2 regions of the Streptomyces sp. NPDC001220 genome follow, and region 2 is predicted to be linked to the other one. Evidence: riboswitches for the same ligand, from Rfam matches in the RefSeq annotation. Region 2 holds a riboswitch; the other holds the start of a gene.
The links. A riboswitch is a leader RNA that binds a small molecule or an ion and turns the genes downstream of it on or off. The one in region 2 is predicted to bind ZMP and ZTP.
Positions count from the first base shown of each region.

Region 1: another riboswitch for ZMP and ZTP. It lies ahead of ACWDGI_RS08685 (bifunctional 5,10-methylenetetrahydrofolate dehydrogenase/5,10-methenyltetrahydrofolate cyclohydrolase); the one in region 2 lies ahead of ACWDGI_RS02120 (glycine hydroxymethyltransferase).

Region 1 covers NZ_JBSFJE010000003.1:146,186-155,451, forward strand. Annotated here, with positions in the region: gene ctaD (aa3-type cytochrome oxidase subunit I) at 1-1,347, opposite strand, end outside; gene ACWDGI_RS08675 (RNA polymerase sigma factor) at 1,453-1,995, shown strand; gene ACWDGI_RS08680 (CU044_5270 family protein) at 1,988-2,971, shown strand; gene ACWDGI_RS08685 (bifunctional 5,10-methylenetetrahydrofolate dehydrogenase/5,10-methenyltetrahydrofolate cyclohydrolase) at 2,972-3,820, opposite strand; ZMP/ZTP riboswitch at 3,847-3,929, opposite strand; gene ACWDGI_RS08690 (hypothetical protein) at 3,947-4,114, opposite strand; gene ACWDGI_RS08695 (nuclear transport factor 2 family protein) at 4,102-4,467, opposite strand; gene ACWDGI_RS08700 (hypothetical protein) at 4,640-4,936, shown strand; gene ACWDGI_RS08705 (ABC transporter ATP-binding protein) at 5,048-6,826, opposite strand; gene ACWDGI_RS08710 (S-(hydroxymethyl)mycothiol dehydrogenase) at 7,048-8,136, shown strand; gene ACWDGI_RS08715 (MBL fold metallo-hydrolase) at 8,136-8,765, shown strand; gene ACWDGI_RS08720 (hypothetical protein) at 8,880-9,266, opposite strand, start outside.
Region 2 covers NZ_JBSFJE010000001.1:435,739-445,004, reverse strand. Annotated here, with positions in the region: gene ACWDGI_RS02145 (phosphatase PAP2 family protein) at 1-249, opposite strand, end outside; gene ACWDGI_RS02140 (FAD-binding protein) at 400-1,800, shown strand; gene ACWDGI_RS02135 (decaprenylphospho-beta-D-erythro-pentofuranosid-2-ulose 2-reductase) at 1,816-2,571, shown strand; gene ACWDGI_RS02130 (2'-5' RNA ligase family protein) at 2,689-3,267, opposite strand; gene trpS (tryptophan--tRNA ligase) at 3,534-4,547, opposite strand; gene ACWDGI_RS02120 (glycine hydroxymethyltransferase) at 4,689-6,167, opposite strand; ZMP/ZTP riboswitch at 6,167-6,256, opposite strand; gene rocD (ornithine--oxo-acid transaminase) at 6,359-7,564, shown strand; gene ACWDGI_RS02110 (glutathionylspermidine synthase family protein) at 7,685-8,893, opposite strand; gene ACWDGI_RS02105 (hypothetical protein) at 8,901-9,251, opposite strand.

The sequences.
Region 1 (9,266 bases), on a different contig from region 2:
GTTGAGCGTGGTGAGGCCCTCCACCGCCAGGTAGTCGGGGATCCGGCGCTGCATGCCACCCGCGCCCAGCCAGTGCTGGACCAGGAACGTGCCGTGGAAGCCGACGAACAGCGTCCAGAAGGTGATCTTGCCGAGCCGTTCGTCGAGCATCTTGCCGGTGAACTTGGGCCACCAGAAGTGGAAGCCGGCGAACATCGCGAAGACGACCGTACCGAAGACCACGTAGTGGAAGTGGGCCACCACGAAGTACGAGTCGGAGACGCTGAAGTCGATCGGGGGCGACGCGAGCATCACGCCGGTCAGCCCGCCGAAGACGAACGTCACCAGGAAGCCCATGGTCCAGAGCATGGGCGTCTCGAACGACAGCGAGCCCTGCCACATCGTGCCGATCCAGTTGAAGAACTTCACCCCCGTCGGGACCGCGATGAGGAAGGTCATGAAGGAGAAGAAGGGGAGGAGCACACCGCCGGTGACGTACATGTGGTGTGCCCACACGGTCACCGACAGGCCGGCGATCGCGATGGTCGCGGCCACCAGGCCCATGTAGCCGAACATCGGCTTGCGGGCGAAGACGGGAATGACCTCGCTGATGATGCCGAAGAACGGCAGGGCGATGATGTACACCTCTGGATGGCCGAAGAACCAGAAGAGGTGCTGCCAGAGCAGGGCTCCGCCGTTGGCCGCGTCGAAGACGTGGGCGCCGAACTTGCGGTCCGCCTCCAGCGCGAACAGGGCCGCCGCCAGGACCGGGAAGGCGAGCAGGACCAGGACGGCGGTCAGCAGGACGTTCCACACGAAGATCGGCATCCGGAACATGGTCATGCCGGGGGCACGCATGCAGATGATCGTGGTGATGAAGTTGACCGCGCCGAGGATCGTGCCGAAGCCGGAGAAGGCCAGACCCATGATCCACATGTCGGCGCCCACGCCCGGGGTGCGCACCGCGTCCGAGAGCGGGGCGTAGGCGAACCAGCCGAAGTCGGCCGCGCCCTGCGGGGTCAGGAAACCGCCCACCGCGATGGTCGAGCCGAGCAGGTAGAGCCAGTAGGCCAGCATGTTCAGGCGCGGGAAGGCCACATCGGGTGCGCCGATCTGGAGCGGCATGATCCAGTTCGCGAAGCCCGCGAACAACGGCGTCGCGAACATCAGCAGCATGATCGTGCCGTGCATCGTGAACGCCTGGTTGAACTGCTCGTTCGACATGATCTGCAGGCCCGGCCGAGCCAGTTCGGCGCGCATGAACAGGGCCATCACGCCACCGAGGCAGAAGAACGAGAACGCTGTGACCAGGTACAGCGTGCCGATCGTCTTGTGATCCGTGGTCGTGAGCCACTTGAGGTTCCTCATGCCCCGCCTGTGTCCGGGCGAGGTGCGCCGGTCACACTCGAGGGATGCGACGAGCGTCACGGAAAGGGGTGTGACGATCGGGAAGGTGCCGGACAAGAACCGAACATGAGCAACGACGAGATCTTCGCCGCTGCCTATCGCGAGCACTACTGGGCGGTCAGCCGTTATGTCGCGCGGCGACTGGACGGGCGGACCGGCGAGGTGGAGGAAGTGGTGGCAGAGGTGTTCACGGTGGCCTGGCGCCGGCGCGCCGACCTGCCGGCCACCCCGCTGCCCTGGCTGTACGGCGTGGCACGCAACTGCCTCGCCAACGCGGTACGCGGATACGGGCGTCGGCGCCGGCTGGTGGACCGGCTGGGCAACGACGAGAGCGCCCACGGGCGGCAGACCGTGGCCGGCCCGGACACCGAACGCCCCGGCTCCTGGGTGCACGAGGCGCTGGGCCGGCTCTCCCCGGCCGACCAGGAGGTGCTGCGGCTGACCGCGTGGGAGGAACTCGGTGTCGACGAGGTCGCCGTCTCCCTGGGCTGCGGCAGCCGGGCGGCCGCGATGCGGCTGCACCGCGCCCGCCGCCGGCTCAGAGCCGAGATCGACCGACTGCGACCCCCTGCCGCCGAGGCTCTTTCCGAGGAACACCGCCATGGCTGACGAACTCGACCTGCTGCGCGCCGCCGACCCGGCACCCGCCGACGGCCCCCATTTCGGCGACGGCCCCCTGGACCACACCGCCGAACGGCACCTCGCCCGTTTGCTGCACGACACTCCGACCCCCCGGCACCGGACCCGGCCGCGACTGGTGTGGTCGCTCGCCGCGACCCTCGTCGCCGTCGCCACCGCGCTGGCCGTGCTGCCGGGCGGTCCCGCCGGCACTCCCGCGGTCGCCGCGCCCCGGCCGCTGGCGGTCCGCGCCCACTCCACGCCCGTGCCGCTCGCCGACGTCGCGAAACTGGCCGCCGTGGCGGCCCAGGACGGGTCCCCGGCCCTGCGGCAGGGCACCCACGTGCAGTCCTGGAGCCTCGGCATGAGCGACGGCAGACCGCCGGTGACACTGCCCGAGGAGCGGGTGGAGCGCTGGGCGGCGGACGGCAGCCACACCGAAGTGGTCGTGGCCACCGACCCGTCCCACCCCGGCCGCCCGGTCCTCACCGACGACGGTGACCGGTCGCGGCTGGTCGAGGACGGCCACGTGCTCAGCCGGCGCACCTTCCCGCCGATGTGGGGCGACGGCCCGCCGCTCGGCACACCCCCGCACGACCCGGCGAAGCTGCGCACCTACCTGACCGAGCTGATCTACAGCCACAGCCACACCCTCACGACGTCGGAGCTCCTGGACGCCACCCGCGAGCTGCTCGACAACTGGACGCTCGGCGCGCGGGAGTCGGCCGCCCTCGCCCGCCTCCTCGCCGACGCCAAGGGGCTGCGCCCGGCCGGCCAGGTCACCGACCGGCTCGGCCGCACCGGGCAGGCCTACGTCCACGACGAGGCCTCGGGCGCCCGGCAGATGCTGATCCTGGACCCGGCCACCGGTGCCGTACTCGGCCTGGAGACCACGTTCACCCGGGAGGACCCCGAGTACGGCGTGCGGGCCGGTGACGTCATGGAGTACAGCGCCTGGATGCGCTGATCACACCCCGAGCTGCCGGGCGGCCGCGGTGACCGTCTGCTCCAGCAGCACGGCGATGGTCATCGGGCCGACCCCGCCCGGCACCGGCGTGATCAGCGAGGCCCGCTCGACGGCGGTGTCGAAGTCGACGTCACCGACGTTCCCCTCGTTGTAGCCCGCGTCGAGCACGACCGCGCCCGGCTTGATGTCCTGGCCCCGGATCAGCCGGGGGCGGCCGACGGCGGCGACCACGATGTCGGCCTCGCGGACGGCCGCCGACAGGTCCCGGGTGCGGGAGTGGCAGTAGGTGACGGTGGCGTCGCGGGCGAGCAGCAGCATGCCGGCCGGCTTGCCCAGGATCGCGCTGCGGCCGACGACCACCGCCCGCTTCCCGGCCGGGTCGACGTCGTAGGCGTCGAGCAGCCGCAGGATGCCGCCGGGCGTGCAGGAGACGAAGCCCGGCAGGCCGAAGCTCATCGTCGCGAACGACGCGAAGGTCACGCCGTCGACGTCCTTCTCCGGCGCGATCGCCTCGAACGCGGCCCGCTCGTCGATGTGTTCGCCGACCGGGTGCTGGAGCAGGATGCCGTGCACCGCCGGGTCGGCCGACAACTCCCGCAGCGTGCCGACGAGTTCCCCGGTGGTCGTGGTGGCGGGCAGCGCCACGTGCCGGGAGGCGATGCCGGCCTTGCGGCTGCGGTTCTGCTTCATCCGGACATAGGTGACGGAGGCCGGGTCCTCGCCGACCAGCACGGTCGCCAGGCACGGCGTGGTGCCGGTGCGTGCGGTGAACTCGGCGGCCCGCCGCGCGGTCTGCTCGACGATCCGGCGGGCGACGGCGGTTCCGTCCATGAGACGGGCATGGGTCATGCGGCACACTCCTGAGCTGGTCAGACCTTGATCGCCCAGGCGCACGGCATCGACGGTGCGGGCCGCTCCACGGTGGTGCTCCACCTCAGCGCCAGTCACGGCCCGCGCCCAGCGTAACCGAGGTGCTCAGCGTTTCCCACGGCGGTGCGCCGCCCGCAGGGCCGTCCGCAGCAGCACGACGGACGCGCGCGGAGGCGTGCGGCGCCTGTGCCCCAGCCCGGCCCGTGCCGAGAAGGTCCAGGTCAGCCGCGCGCTGACCTGGACCCTCGCGGTCCTTCCGGCTACTCGTCCCATGCCTGGATCATGATCTGTTCGGCGATCTTGCCGTCGCGCAGCGTGATCATCGACTCGGCGAGCACCCGGACGCCGTCCGCGTACTCGCAGGACTCGCTGTAGGCGGCCTGGTCGCCCTGCACGATGCACTGGTCCAGCTTGTGCGTCATGTCCCGGCTGTAGACGTCGTCCAGCATCGCGGCTATGTCCCGGCGGCCGTGCAGGACCTTGGGGTGGCTGGGCTGGGTGGTGCGGTCGACGATACGGATCTCCGCGTCGTCCGCGTAGAGCGCCAGCAGCGTGTTCCCCGTGTTCCCCTCTACGGCCCGGCGCAGCGTGGCGATGTCGAACGTGGAGCCTGTCGCGGTGCCCATGATGACCTCCTGCGGGAGCCCGCGACCCGATGCGGAGCGGGCCGCGACAGCCCCACCTTCGAGCCTCCTCCGCCCCGCCGGGCTCGGCAAGCGCAGGCCGGGCGCTCCGCCTGACGGGTGAGGGGGACCGGCTGCCCGTGTCCGGCCCGGCGCCCGGGCCGTTGCTGGAGACATGATCTCAACACGACGTATCGTCGCCGCCGTCGGCCTCGCCGTCGGGGTCACCGGCCTCGCCGTCCCGATGGCGAACGCGGCCGACGCGAGCGCACAGGACCCCGGGAAGCTCACCGCGCTCGGCGTGCTGGACTCGGTCTCCCGCATCGGCATCCCGGCGGAGTACCAGGACCAGATCCCCAAGGTCTCGGAGCAGGTGCAGGGGCTGAACGGAGTCCACAAGCTGAGCGAACTGCACCAGGTCACCGACCTGGCCGCGCCGGCCATGGGACTGGTGCCGGGCATCGAGTACTGACCCGCGCCCCACCCCGAGGGCCGTCCCGGACAAGGGGCGGCCCTTCGCCGTACTCGGCGCTCGGCGGCCGACTACCGCGCGCTCGGTGGCCGGCGGCCGGGATCCGCGTGCTCAGTGCTCGGCCGCCAGGAACTGTGTCGCCGCCAGCTCCGCGTACAGCGGGTCCGCCGCCACCAGCTCCCGGTGCGTGCCCACCGCACGGACCCGGCCCGTGTCCATCACGACGATCCGGTCGGCCATCGTCACCGTCGACAGGCGGTGCGCGACCACCAGCACCGTGGTCGACCGTGCCACATCGGCGACGGTGTCCCGGAGGGCCGCCTCGTTCACCGCGTCCAGCTGCGAGGTCGCCTCGTCCAGGAGCAGCAGCCGGGGCCGGCGCAGCAACGCCCGCGCGATCGCCACCCGTTGCCGCTCGCCGCCCGACAGCCTGGTCCCGCGGTGCCCGACCAGCGTCTCCAGGCCCTGCGGCAGCCGCGCCACCAGACCGTCCAGCCGGGTCGTCCTCAGCACCCGCGTCACCGCGTCCTCGCCCGCCTCCGGATTGCCGAGCAGCAGATTGTCCTTCAACGACCCGGACAGTACGGGGGCGTCCTGCTCGACGTATCCGATGGCCGAGCGCAGCAGGGGCAGTTCCCAGTCGGGGAGCGGGCGGCCGTCGAGGGTGATGGTGCCGGACTCCGGCTCGTAGAAGCGCTCGATGAGGGAGAAGACGGTGGTCTTGCCCGCGCCGGACGGGCCGACGAACGCCGTCATGCCCCGGGCGGGTATCGCGAAGCCGACCCCGTGGTGGACGTACGGCAGGTCGTCGGCGTAGCGGAACCGTACGTCGGTGAAGGTGACGGCGGCCGGTTCGGCGCCGGCGGACGGCAACTCGGCGGGCTCGGAGGGCGGTTCGGCGGGCAGGGAGAGTGCCTCCTGGATCCGGGCGAGCGCCCCGGCGCCGGTCTGGTACTGCGTGACCGCGCCGACGACCTGCTGGATCGGCGACATCAGGTAGAAGACGTAGAGCAGGAACGCCACCAGCGTGCCGATGCCGATCGCGCCGGTCGCCACCCGCGCCCCGCCCACCGCCAGGACCGTGATGAACGCCAGTTGCATCGCGAGCCCCGCCGTGTTGCCCGCCGCGGCGGCCCATTTGGCGGCCCGCACGCTCTGCCGCCAGGACTCCTCGGCGGCCTCGTGCAGCGCACGCTCCTCGCGGTGCTCGGCGCCCGACGCCTTCACGGTGCGCAGCGCGCCCAGCACCCGCTCCAGCGAGGCCCCCATCACCCCGACCGCGTCCTGCGCCCGCCGGCTCGCCCGGTTGATGCGCGGCACGATGGTGCCCAGCACCATGCCCGCCCCGGCGATCACCGCGACCGTGACACCCAGCAGCACGGGGTCGACCACCCCCATCATCACCACGGTGGCGACCAGGGTGAGCCCGCCGGTGCCGAGGGCGACCAGCGAGTCCGTGGTGACCTCGCGCAGCAGGGTGGTGTCCGAGGTGATCCGCGCCATCAGGTCACCGGGTTCGGTGCGGTCCACGGCGGTGATCCGCAGCCGCAGCAGGTAGGACGACAGGGTGCGCCGGGCCCCCAGCACCACCGACTCGGCGGTGCGCCGCAGCACGTACGAACCCAGGGCGCCCACCACGGTGTTGGTGACCACCAGACCCGCCATGGCGAGCAACTTCCCGCTGATGGAACGGTCGTGGGAGAGGTCCTCGATCAGCCCGCGCGCCACCAGCGGCAGCAGCAGCCCGGTCGCCCCGGTCAGCAGCGAGAGCACCGCACCCGCCAACAGGGCCCAGCGGTGCGGCCGTACGTAGGAGAGGAGCAGCCGGAACGCGGACGGACCGGTGCGGTCTCCCGCCCGTCGCGGTGAAACTGCGTCTGCGGTGGTCACGGTGCTCCTCGTCCGGGCGGTGGGCGGCGCGCACCAAGGCTACGTCGGCCCGCTCCGGCCATACGGCGGCACTCCTTTCCCCGACCCCGGTCGCGTTACCCCCAGGGGGTATATGTGCCGGAAAGATCCGCGATGATCGACGTGCTCCGTGCCGTTACCGAGCGGTCACGCGTAGGGTCGGAAGACAGGCACGTCAGCACAGCGACGAAAGGGGCAGGTCCATGGCGCAGGAAGTACGCGGCGTGATCGCACCGGGCAAGGACGAGCCGGTGCGGGTCGAGACGATCGTGGTGCCCGACCCCGGGCCGGGCGAAGCCGTCGTACAGGTACAGGCCTGCGGGGTCTGTCACACCGACCTGCACTACAAACAGGGCGGAATCAACGACGAGTTCCCCTTCCTGCTCGGCCACGAGGCCGCCGGAGTGGTGGAGTCGGTCGGCGCGGGTGTCACGGACCTGGCGCCCGGGGACTTCGTGATCCTCAACTGGCGCGCCGTGTGCGGGAACTGCCGGGCCTGTCTGCGCGGCCGCCCCTGGTACTGCTTCAACACCCACAACGCCGAGCAGAAGATGACCCTCGCCTCGACCGGGCAGGAGCTGTCCCCGGCGCTCGGCATCGGGGCCTTCGCCGAGAAGACGCTGGTCGCGGCCGGACAGTGCACCAAGGTCGATCCCGCCGTCTCCCCGGCGGTCGCCGGTCTGCTCGGTTGCGGGGTGATGGCCGGCATCGGCGCCGCGATCAACACGGGCAGCGTCGGCCGTGGCGACTCGGTCGCCGTGATCGGCTGCGGCGGGGTCGGCGACGCGGCGATCGCCGGATCCCGGCTGGCGGGCGCCGCGAAGATCATCGCCGTCGACATCGACGACCGCAAACTGGAGACGGCGCGCACCCTGGGCGCCACCCACACGGTCAACTCGCGCGAGAGCGACCCCGTCGAGGCGGTCCGTGAGCTGACCGGCGGCTTCGGCGCCGACGTCGTCATCGAGGCGGTCGGCCGCCCGGAGACCTACCGGCAGGCCTTCTACGCCCGCGATCTCGCCGGGACGGTCGTCCTCGTCGGCGTACCGACCCCCGAGATGAAGCTCGAACTGCCGCTCCTGGACGTCTTCGGCCGCGGCGGCGCGCTCAAGTCCAGCTGGTACGGCGACTGCCTGCCCTCCCGGGACTTCCCCATGCTGATCGACCTGCACCTGCAGGGCAGGCTGCCGCTGGACGCCTTCGTCACCGAGACCATCCAGCTCGACGAGGTGGAGAAGGCGTTCGACCGGATGCACCAGGGCGACGTGCTGCGTTCGGTGGTGGTGCTGTGATGACCACGCGCATCGAACGCGTCGTCACCTCCGGGCAGTTCACCCTGGACGGCGGCACCTGGGACGTCGAGAACAACGTCTGGATCATCGGCGACGAACGCGAGGTGATCGTCATCGACGCCGCCCACGACGCCCAGGCCATCGCCGAGGCGGTCGAGGACCGGGTCCTGAAGGCCATCGTCTGCACCCACGCCCACAACGACCACGTCGGCGCCGCGCCGGCCCTCGCGGACCTGACCGGCGCCAAGATCTGGCTGCACCCCGACGACCTGCCGCTGTGGAAGCTCACCCACCCCGACCGCGAACCCGACAACCACCTGTCCGACGGGCTGGTCATCGAGGCGGCCGGCGCCGACCTGACCGTGCTGCACACGCCCGGCCACGCGCCCGGTGCCGTCTGCCTGTACGAGCCCGGCCTGGCCACCGTCTTCACCGGTGACACCCTCTTCCAGGGCGGCCCCGGCGCGACCGGACGGTCGTACTCCCACTTCCCGACGATCATCGACTCCATCCGGGACAAGCTGCTCACCCTCCCGCCGGAGACGAAGGTCCTGACCGGGCACGGCGAGTCGACCACCATCGGCGCCGAAGCCCCTCACCTGGCGGAGTGGATCACCCGCGGCCACTGACGCCGGGAAAGGCGACGGAGGATGTCAGGCTTCCGCGCGGCCCTCGACGAAGACCGCGAGGGATCGCACGCCGGAGGCCTGACCCACCGGACCGTCCGACGGACCGGCCGGTGACTACGCCTCCGCCAGCGGCAGCCGTCCCGGGTGACCGGGCGGCAGCGCCAGGTCCTCGCGGACGGCCGCGTAGAAGTCGTCGCGGCCGTCGCGCTGCCGCTCCAGCAGGATCCGCCACGCCTCGGGATCCCGCCGCCCCTCCCGCAGGAACCGCTCCATCGCCATGACCGCGAGCACCCACTCCTGGCCCTTCGCGACCACCGCCGGACTGCCCAGCATGATGAGCTTCTCGCCGTACGGATCACGGGCCAACTGGGCTGCGGCCAGCAGGGGTTCGGCCTCCTGCGGGGAGAGCGGGTGGGGATGCGGGTCATTGCCCAGATGGGCGGCCACCCGGTAGTCGACGGAGACGGTCTTCTTCAGCGCCTGGGCCCACTCCGCGTACAC
Region 2 (9,266 bases):
CGCGGGGCGCGCACGGCGCACGAGCCGTTTGACGCCCATGCTGCCGAGGTGCGCGCCCGCGACGAGCGCCGTTCCGCGCAACCAGGCGCCGCGTCGCGCGCCGTCCACGGCGGCCCCCGCGAGGCCGGCCGCGAGCCAGAGCGCGCCGTGCTCACCGGCGACGGAGAGACCGCGCGCGGCCGACGCGACGCGTGGATCGGCACCGCAGGCGTGCAGCGCGGAGAGGATCCGGTGGTCCATGTCGTCCATTGGACTCACTGTTCACCTTGACCCCGCCAAAGCTACGACCATATTGAGCGACATTCCGATAATCACCCGTTTCGGGGAGTCAGGTGATCTTCCGTAACCAATCACCAATAGCACCCATAACACCCATACGGCAGCGATACGGTCGTCCTCATGCCTGGAAAGCCTGGCGGGCCCGCAGGTCCCGCCGAGTCCGCACCCCCCGGAACCACCGTCTCCGTCACCGGCTGGGGTCGCACCGCCCCGACCGCCGCCCGCCTGATCCGTCCCCGGACGTACCAGGAGGCGGCGAACGCCATCCGGAGCTGCGGGGAACGCGGCGGCATCGCGCGGGGCCTGGGGCGCGCGTACGGGGACGCGGCGCAGAACGCCGGCGGCGCCGTGCTCGACATGACGGGCCTCGACCGCATCCACGCCATCGACGCCGACGGCGGCACCCTCCTGTGCGACGCGGGGGTCTCCCTGCACCGCCTGACGGAGGTGCTGCTGCCGCTCGGCTGGTTCGTCCCGGTGACCCCGGGGACCCGCCAGGTGACGGTGGGCGGCGCGATCGGCGCCGACATCCACGGCAAGAACCACCATGTCTCGGGATCCTTCTCCCGTCACGTGCTGTCCTTCGAACTCCTCACCGCGGACGGCCAGGTCCGTACGGTGAGCCGCGGCACCCCGCTGTTCGACGCGACGGCCGGCGGCATGGGTCTGACCGGAGTGATCCTCACGGCGACCGTCCGCCTCCTCCCGGTCGAGACGTCGTACATGACGGTCGACACCGAACGCGCCACCGACCTCGACGACCTGATGCACCGCCTGACCACCACGGACCACCGCTACCGCTACTCGGTCGCCTGGATCGACCTGCTGGCGCGCGGGGCGGCGACCGGCCGCGCGGTGCTCACGCGGGGCGACCACGCGCCCCGGGAGGCGCTCGGCGAGGACTCGCGCGCCGGGCGTGCACCACTCGCCTTCCGCCCCCGTCAGCTCCCGGCCGCCCCCGCGTTCGTCCCCGAGGGCCTTCTGGGCCGCACCACCGTCGGTCTCTTCAACGAACTCTGGTACCGCAAGGCGCCACGCGCGCGTACCGGCCAACTCCAGCGCATCTCCGCGTTCTTCCACCCCCTGGACAGCGTCCCGTACTGGAACCGCGTCTACGGCCGCGGCGGCTTCGTGCAGTACCAGTTCGTCGTCGGCTACGGCCAGGAGGACGCCCTGCGCCGGATCGTGGCCCGCATCTCCGAGCGCCGCTGCCCGTCCTTCCTGGCCGTCCTCAAGCGCTTCGGAGACGCCGACCCCGGCTGGCTCTCCTTCCCCGTGCCCGGCTGGACCCTCGCGCTCGACATCCCGGCCGCGCTGCCCGGCCTCGGCGCGTTCCTCGACGAGCTGGACGAGGAGGTCGCGGGCGCCGGCGGCCGTGTCTACCTCGCCAAGGACGCCCGGCTCCGCCCCGACCTGCTCGCCGCGATGTATCCACGGCTCCCCGACTTCCGCGCCCTGCGTGCGGAGTTGGACCCGCGCGGGGTGTTCGTCTCCGACCTGTCCCGCCGTCTCGGCCTCTAGGAGCTGATCGCTGTCATGAAGGACGCCTTCGGAATGCCCCAGTCCCTGCTCGTGCTCGGCGGTACGTCCGAGATCGCGCTGGCCACCGCACGCCGGCTGATCGCCCGCCGCACCCGCACGGTCTGGCTGGCCGGCCGCCCCTCCCCCGCCCTCGACCACGCCGCCGGACATCTGCGCACGCTCGGCGCCGACGTCCGCACCGTCCCCTTCGACGCGCTCGACCCCGAGTCCCACGAGGCCGCTCTCGGGAAGGTCTTCGCCGAGGGCGACATCGACATGGTGCTGCTCGCCTTCGGCGTCCTGGGCGACCAGGCGACCGACGAGCGGGAGCCGGTGCAGGCCGTGCGGGTGGCGCAGACCAACTACACGGGCGCCGTCTCGGCGGGCCTGGTCTGCGCGCGGGCCCTGCAGACGCAGGGCCACGGCTCACTGGTGGTGCTGTCCTCGGTGGCCGGGGAGCGGGCGAGGCGCTCCAACTTCATCTACGGCTCCAGCAAGGCCGGCCTGGACGCGTTCGCCCAGGGCCTGGGCGACGCGCTGCACGGGACGGGCGTGCACGTGATGGTCGTACGGCCGGGGTTCGTGCGGTCGAGGATGACGGCCGGGCTGGCGGAGGCGCCCCTGGCCACGACTCCGGAGGCGGTGGCGACGGCGATCGAGACGGGCCTGCGCAGGCGCTCGGAGGTGGTGTGGGTGCCGGGGGCGCTGCGGGTGGTGATGTCGGCGCTGCGCCACGCACCACGGTCGGTGTTCCGACGGCTGCCGATCTAGTACCGGCCGGCTGTCGGTCTGGTTCCGGCGGCTGCCGATCTGATTGGGGCGGCTGCCGGTCTGGTTCCGGTCGGCTGTGACGCCCCTTCAGGGGTGCGGGGCCGTGCCGATGTGCGGCTACCGACTGGCGATGGTCCCGCGCTCCGCGTGCCCCACCTGAGGCGGCACGACGGAGCCCCCGAACACGTAGTCGTGCAGCTTCCGCCACACACCGTCGGAACCCTGCTCGTAGAGCGCGAACCCCATGCAGGGCCACGCGGCCTCGTACCCCGCCAGCTCCGCGAAGGCCCGGTCCATCGCCGCCTCGTCGATCCCGTGCGCGACGGTGACGTGCGGGTGGTACGGGAACTGCAGCTCGCGGTCGAGCGGCCCGGACGCGGCGCGGACCCGCTGCTGGAGCCAGGCGCAGTCGTCCGCCCCCTGGACCACCCGGACGTACACGACCGGCGAAAGGGGCCGGAAGGTGCCCGTGCCGCACAGTCGCATCGGGAACGGCCGGCCCACCGCGGCGACCTCGCCCAGGTGGGCCCGGACGGCGGCCAGCTCGCCCTCGGCGATCTCCGTCGGCGGCAGCAGCGTGACGTGCGTGGGGATGCCGTGGGCCGCGGCGTCGCCGAAGCCCGCGCGCCGCTCCTGGAGCAGGCTGCCGTGAGGCTCCGGGACCGCGATCGAGACGCCGATCGTTACGGTCCCCACGTCATCTCCTGTCGGTCGTGATGGTCGGACGTGTGTCGGGTTCGTACCCGGCCGTCCGGCTATCGACTGTACGGCCACGGCCGCCTTCCGGGCAGCCGTGGCCGAAGTGATGTGCAGCGCTCCCGTGCGCTCCCCGGAGCCCCCCGAGCGCCCCGAGCGCCCCCGGCGCGCCGCTCGGTACCGTCGGCGCCCCGCCCGGTGCTCGGCGGGTCAGCGCTCGGCGGGCCCGGGTCGGTGCTCGGCAGGTCGGTGCTCGGCGGTCCGGGTCAGTGCTTGGCGGGCAGGAAGCCCACCCGGTCGTAGGCCTGGGCCAGGGTCTCGGCGGCGACGGCGCGGGCCTTCTCCGCGCCCTTGGCGAGGATCGAGTCGAGCGTCTCCGAGTCGTCCAGGTACTGCTGGGTGCGCTCCCGGAAGGGGGTCACGAACTCGACCATGACGTCGGCGAGGTCGGTCTTGAGCGCGCCGTACATCTTGCCCTCGTACTCCTGCTCCAGCTCGGCGATCGACTTGCCGGTGAGGGTGGAGTAGATGGTGAGGAGGTTGCTGACGCCCGGCTTGTCCGCCACGTCGTAGCGGATGACCGTGTCGGTGTCGGTGACCGCGCTCTTGACCTTCTTGGCCGTCGCCTTCGGCTCGTCGAGGAGGTTGATGAGGCCCTTCGGCGTGGACGCCGACTTGCTCATCTTGATCGACGGCTCCTGGAGGTCGTAGATCTTCGCCGTCTCCTTGAGGATGTACGGCTTCGGGATCACGAAGGTCTCGCCGAAGCGGCCGTTGAAGCGCTCGGCGAGGTCGCGGGTGAGCTCGACGTGCTGGCGCTGGTCCTCGCCGACGGGCACCTCGTTGGCCTGGTAGAGCAGGATGTCGGCGACCTGGAGGATCGGGTACGTGAACAGGCCGACGCTGGCGCGGTCCGCGCCCTGCCTGGCCGCCTTGTCCTTGAACTGGGTCATCCGGCTGGCCTCGCCGAACCCGGTGAGGCAGTTCATGACCCAGGCGAGCTGCGCGTGCTCGGGGACGTGGCTCTGCACGAAGAGGGTGCAGCGGTCCGGGTCCAGGCCGGCGGCGAGCAGCTGGGCCGCGGCGAGGCGGGTGTTGGCGCGCAGGTCGGCGGGGTCCTGCGGGATCGTGATCGCGTGCAGGTCGACGACCATGTAGAAGGCGTCGTGGGATTCCTGGAGGGCTACCCACTGGCGGACGGCGCCGAGGTAGTTGCCGAGGTGGAACGAGCCGGCGGTGGGCTGGATACCGGAGAGCACGCGGGGTCGATCAGAGGCCATGCCCCCCATTCTCTCAGAGGGTGGGGGTGGGATTGGTCTCCGAGGCGGAGGGTTGTCCGGTGCGCGGGGACTGCGGCGCCGTTGTGGCTGGTCGCGCAGTTCCCCGCGCCCCTCGGGGGGCGCTGCCCCCGACGGCGTCGATCAGCCCAGGTCGATCTCGGGGTACAGCGGGAAGCCCGCGACCAGGTCCGTCGCGCGCTGGGCGATCTCCGTCGACACCTTCTCGTCCAGGACGTGGGAGGCCTTGCTCGGGGCGCCCGACTTCGTCGTGCCCGGCTCGGTCGCCGTCAGGACGCGGTCGATCAGGGCCGCCACCTCGTCCATCTCGGCCGTGCCCAGGCCGCGCGTGGTCAGGGCCGGGGTGCCGATGCGGATGCCGGAGGTGTACCAGGCGCCGTTCGGGTCGGCCGGGATCGCGTTGCGGTTGGTGACGATGCCGGAGTCGAGGAGTGCCGTCTCGGCCTGGCGGCCGGTGAGGCCGTAGGACGACTCGACGTCGATCAGGTTGAGGTGGTTGTCGGTGCCGCCGGTGACGAGCGTGGCACCGCGGCGCGTCAGGCCCTCGGCCAGTGCGCGGGAGTTGTCGACGATCCGCTGGGCGTAGTCCTGGAAGGCCGGCTGCCGGGCCTCGGCGAGGGCGACGGCCTTGGCGGCCATGACGTGCGGGAGCGGGCCGCCGAGGACCATCGGGCAGCCACGGTCGACCTGGTCCTTCAGGGAGTCGTCGCACAGGACCATGCCGCCGCGCGGGCCGCGCAGCGACTTGTGGGTGGTGGTGGTCACGATCTGGGCGTGCGGGACCGGGTCGAAGTCACCGGTCAGGACCTTGCCTGCGACCAGGCCCGCGAAGTGCGCCATGTCGACCATGAGGGTCGCGCCGACCTCGTCGGCGATCTCCCGCATGATCCGGAAGTTCACCAGACGGGGGTACGCGGAGTAGCCGGCCACCAGGATCAGCGGCCTGAACTCACGGGCCTGGACGCGCAGCGCGTCGTAGTCGATCAGGCCGGTCGCCGGGTCGGTGCCGTAGGAGCGCTGGTCGAACATCTTGCCGGAGATGTTCGGGCGGAAGCCGTGGGTGAGGTGGCCGCCGGCGTCCAGGGACATGCCGAGCATCCGCTGGTTACCGAAGGCCTGGCGCAGCTCGGCCCAGTCGGCCTCGGAGAGGTCGTTGACCTGGCGGGCGCCCGCCTTCGCCAGGAAGGGGACCTCGACGCGGTCGGCGAGGACGGCCCAGAAGGCGACCAGGTTGGCGTCGATGCCGGAGTGCGGCTGGACGTAGGCGTGCCGGGCGCCGAACAGCTCGCGGGCGTGCTCGGCGGCGAGCGCCTCGACGGTGTCGACGTTGCGGCAGCCGGCGTAGAAGCGGCGGCCGACGGTGCCCTCGGCGTACTTGTCGCTGAACCAGTTGCCCATCGCGAGCAGGGTGGCCGGGGAGGCGTAGTTCTCGGAGGCGATCAGCTTGAGCATCTCGCGCTGGTCGTGGACCTCCTGGCCGATGGCGTCGGCGACCCTCGGCTCGACCGCGCGGATCACGTCGAGGGCGGCGCGGTACGCGGTCGACTCGGTGGAAAGGGGCTCGGACATTCGGGACCTCCGGACATGGCGTTCGGCGTTCACGGTTCGGCCCAGGCGCACGGCACTCGATCAGACGCGGGCCGCTCCCCGATGGTCGGTCCCATCCCAGCGCGCCAGTCACGGCCCGCTGGTCAGACTACCCGGCACGCCGGGCCCGGGGGCCGTGGCGTCCACCAGTCGGGCAGCGGCAGAGGGTAGTAAGGGGGCACCTCGCCGCGTTCTCTGGAGTCGCCGTGACCACTACGGAAGCCCTCATCGCCGCCGCCGACGCGCACAGCGCGCACAACTACCGGCCGCTGCCGGTGGTGATCGCCACGGCCGAGGGGGCGTGGATGACGGACGTGGAGGGGCGCAGGTACCTGGACTTCCTGGCGGGCTACTCGGCGCTGAACTTCGGGCACGGCCACCCCCGGCTGGTGGCGGCGGCGAAGGCGCAGCTGGAGCGGGTGACACTGACGTCGCGCGCCTTCCACCACGACCGGTTCGCCGCGTTCTGCACGGAACTGGCGGAGCTGTGCGGGATGGAGATGGTGCTGCCGATGAACACGGGCGTGGAGGCGGTGGAGACCGCCGTGAAGACCGCCCGGAAGTGGGGTTACCGGGTCAAGGGGGTGCCGTCGGAGAGGGCGAAGGTGGTGGTCGCCGGCGGAAACTTCCACGGCCGTACGACGACGGTGATCAGTTTCTCGACCGATCCCGAGGCACGGGCGGACTTCGGGCCGTACACCCCGGGCTTCGAGATCGTGCCGTACGGCGACCTGACGGCCATGCGGGCCGCGCTGACGGAGAACACGGTCGCGGTGCTGCTGGAGCCGATCCAGGGCGAGTCCGGGGTGATCGTGCCGCCGGAGGGCTATCTGGCGGGGGTGCGGGAGCTGACGCGCGAGCGGGACGTGCTGTTCGTCGCGGACGAGATCCAGTCCGGGCTCGGGCGGACCGGGCGGACCTTCGCGTGCGAGCACGAGGGGGTCGTACCGGATGTGTATGTCCTCGGGAAGGCGCTGGGCGGCGGGGTGCTGCCGGTGTCGGCGGTGGTGGCGCGCGCCGAGGTGCTGGAGGTCTTCCGGCCCGGCGAGCACGGGTCCACCTTCGGCGGGAACCCGCTGGCCTGTGCGGTGGCGCTGGAGGTGATCGCGATGCTGCGCAGCGGTGAGTACCAGGAGCGGGCGGCCGAGTTGGGGGAGGTCCTGCACCGGCGGCTGGCGGAGATCGCGGGCAGTGGGCGGGTGACCGCCGTGCGGGGGCGGGGGCTGTGGGCGGGCGTGGACGTGGATCCGGGGGTGGGGTCGGGGCGGGTGGTGTCGGAGCGGTTGATGGAGCGGGGGGTGCTGGTGAAGGACACGCACGGGGCGACCGTGCGGGTGGCTCCGCCCTTGGTGGTGGCGGAGGAGGATCTGGAGTGGGGGGTCGAGCAGCTGTGGGAGGTTCTGGGCACCTGAGGGGGAGCCGCCGCCGGACGAGCGCGAGTGCCGGTGCGTGGTGCCTTGCCGCACCCGCGGGCGGTGGCCTCGGATCCGGTACCGCCCCGCGCCCCTAAGGGGGGCTCCTGTGCGCGGCGTTCAGAGAATCACGTGCGGCAGGAAGCGCGCGTAGTCGTCCGTCACCAGGCCCGCCGACTCCCTGATGCCCAGGCCCGCCGGCTCGTCCCCCACCACCCACGCGCCCAGCACCACGTGGTTGCCGTCGAAGACCGGCAGGGGGGCCAGCTCCTGGTAGCAGCAGGCCTCGTCGCGTGTGCCTGACGGCATTGCTTCGTTGCCGGCGGCCGCCGCGCCCGGCGGGTGCACCCGCACGCCGGCTCCCTCCCGGCCCAGCAGCGGCTTGCTGACGTACCCCTTGCCGGCCGCCAGCTCCCGCGGGCCGTCGACGTAGGCCGGCAGCAGGTTCGGGTGTTGCGGGTACAGCTCCCAGAGGATCGCCAGCAGGGCCTTGTTGCTCAGGAGCATCTTCCAGGCCGGCTCTATCCACATCGTGGTGCCCGTACCGCCGCCGTTGTCCAGGGTGTCGAGGACGTGGCCGGCGAAGGCGTCGGTGGTGAGCCATTCCCAGGGGTAGAGCTTGAAGCAGCTGCGGATGAACCGCAGCCGGTTGTCGACGAAGCGGCCGGAGAGGGTGTCCCAGCCGATCTCCTCCATGGAGATCCACTCGGTGTCCAGGCCCGCCTGCTCGGCGGTCTCCTTCAGGTACGCGACCGTCATCAGGTCCTCGCCGAGTTCGTCGGCGGAGGAGTGGGCGAAGTGGAGGGGGATGCCGGGCGGGAGCAGCCGGGCCTGGCGCCGCCAGGCGTCGACGAGGCGTTCGTGGAGGCTGTTCCACTGGTCGGCGCCGGGGAAGCGGTCCTCCATCCAGAACCACTGGGCCGAGGCGGCCTCCACCAGTGAGGTGGGGGTGTCGGCGTTGTACTCCAGGAGTTTCGCCGGGCCGGTGCCGTCGTGGCGGAGGTCGAAGCGGCCGTAGAGGGAGGGGAGTTCGGAGCGGCGGTGCCAGGACTCGGCGACGGCGGCGCGGATGCGGGGGTCGGTGATGCCCAGTTCGCCGAAACGATCCTGCGCCACGATGTGGCCGGCCGCGGCCAGACACATGGCGTGCAGCTCCTCGACCACCTCCTCCAGCGCCTCCACCTCTTCCAGGGTGAAGACGTAGTACGCGCTCTCGTCCCAGTACGGGCGCAGGACGCCGTCGGGATGGCGGGTGAGGGGGTAGATCAGGCCCTGCTCCTCGACGGTCCGCTGCCAGTCGGGGCGGGGTGCGACGGTACGGCGCTCCATCGCGGGGTCAGCCGCCGGAGCTGCCGTGGCCGCCGCCGTGCCCGAACCCGCCGCGGTGGACGCTGTGGCCGCCGCTGGACGCGCCGCCGGAGCCCTTGGCCGGCTTGGTGAACGAGCCGCCGCTGACCCAGCCGCTCTTCTTCTTGCCGCCGTAGTAGTAGACGCCGTTGACAGCGGTCTTGGTGGAGCCGCAGTTCTTGTCGGAGACGACCTGGTAGCCCTTGGTGGCGGTGTAGCTGTTGCGGTCGACGCAGCGCTTGTCGGGGTCGGAGGAGCAGGCGGTGAGGGCGGCGGCCAGAAGGCCCATGCCGCCGAGGATCACGGTGCCCGAGCGGAGTTGTCGGCGTGCGTCAGCCATGTTCGTGTTCCCCCG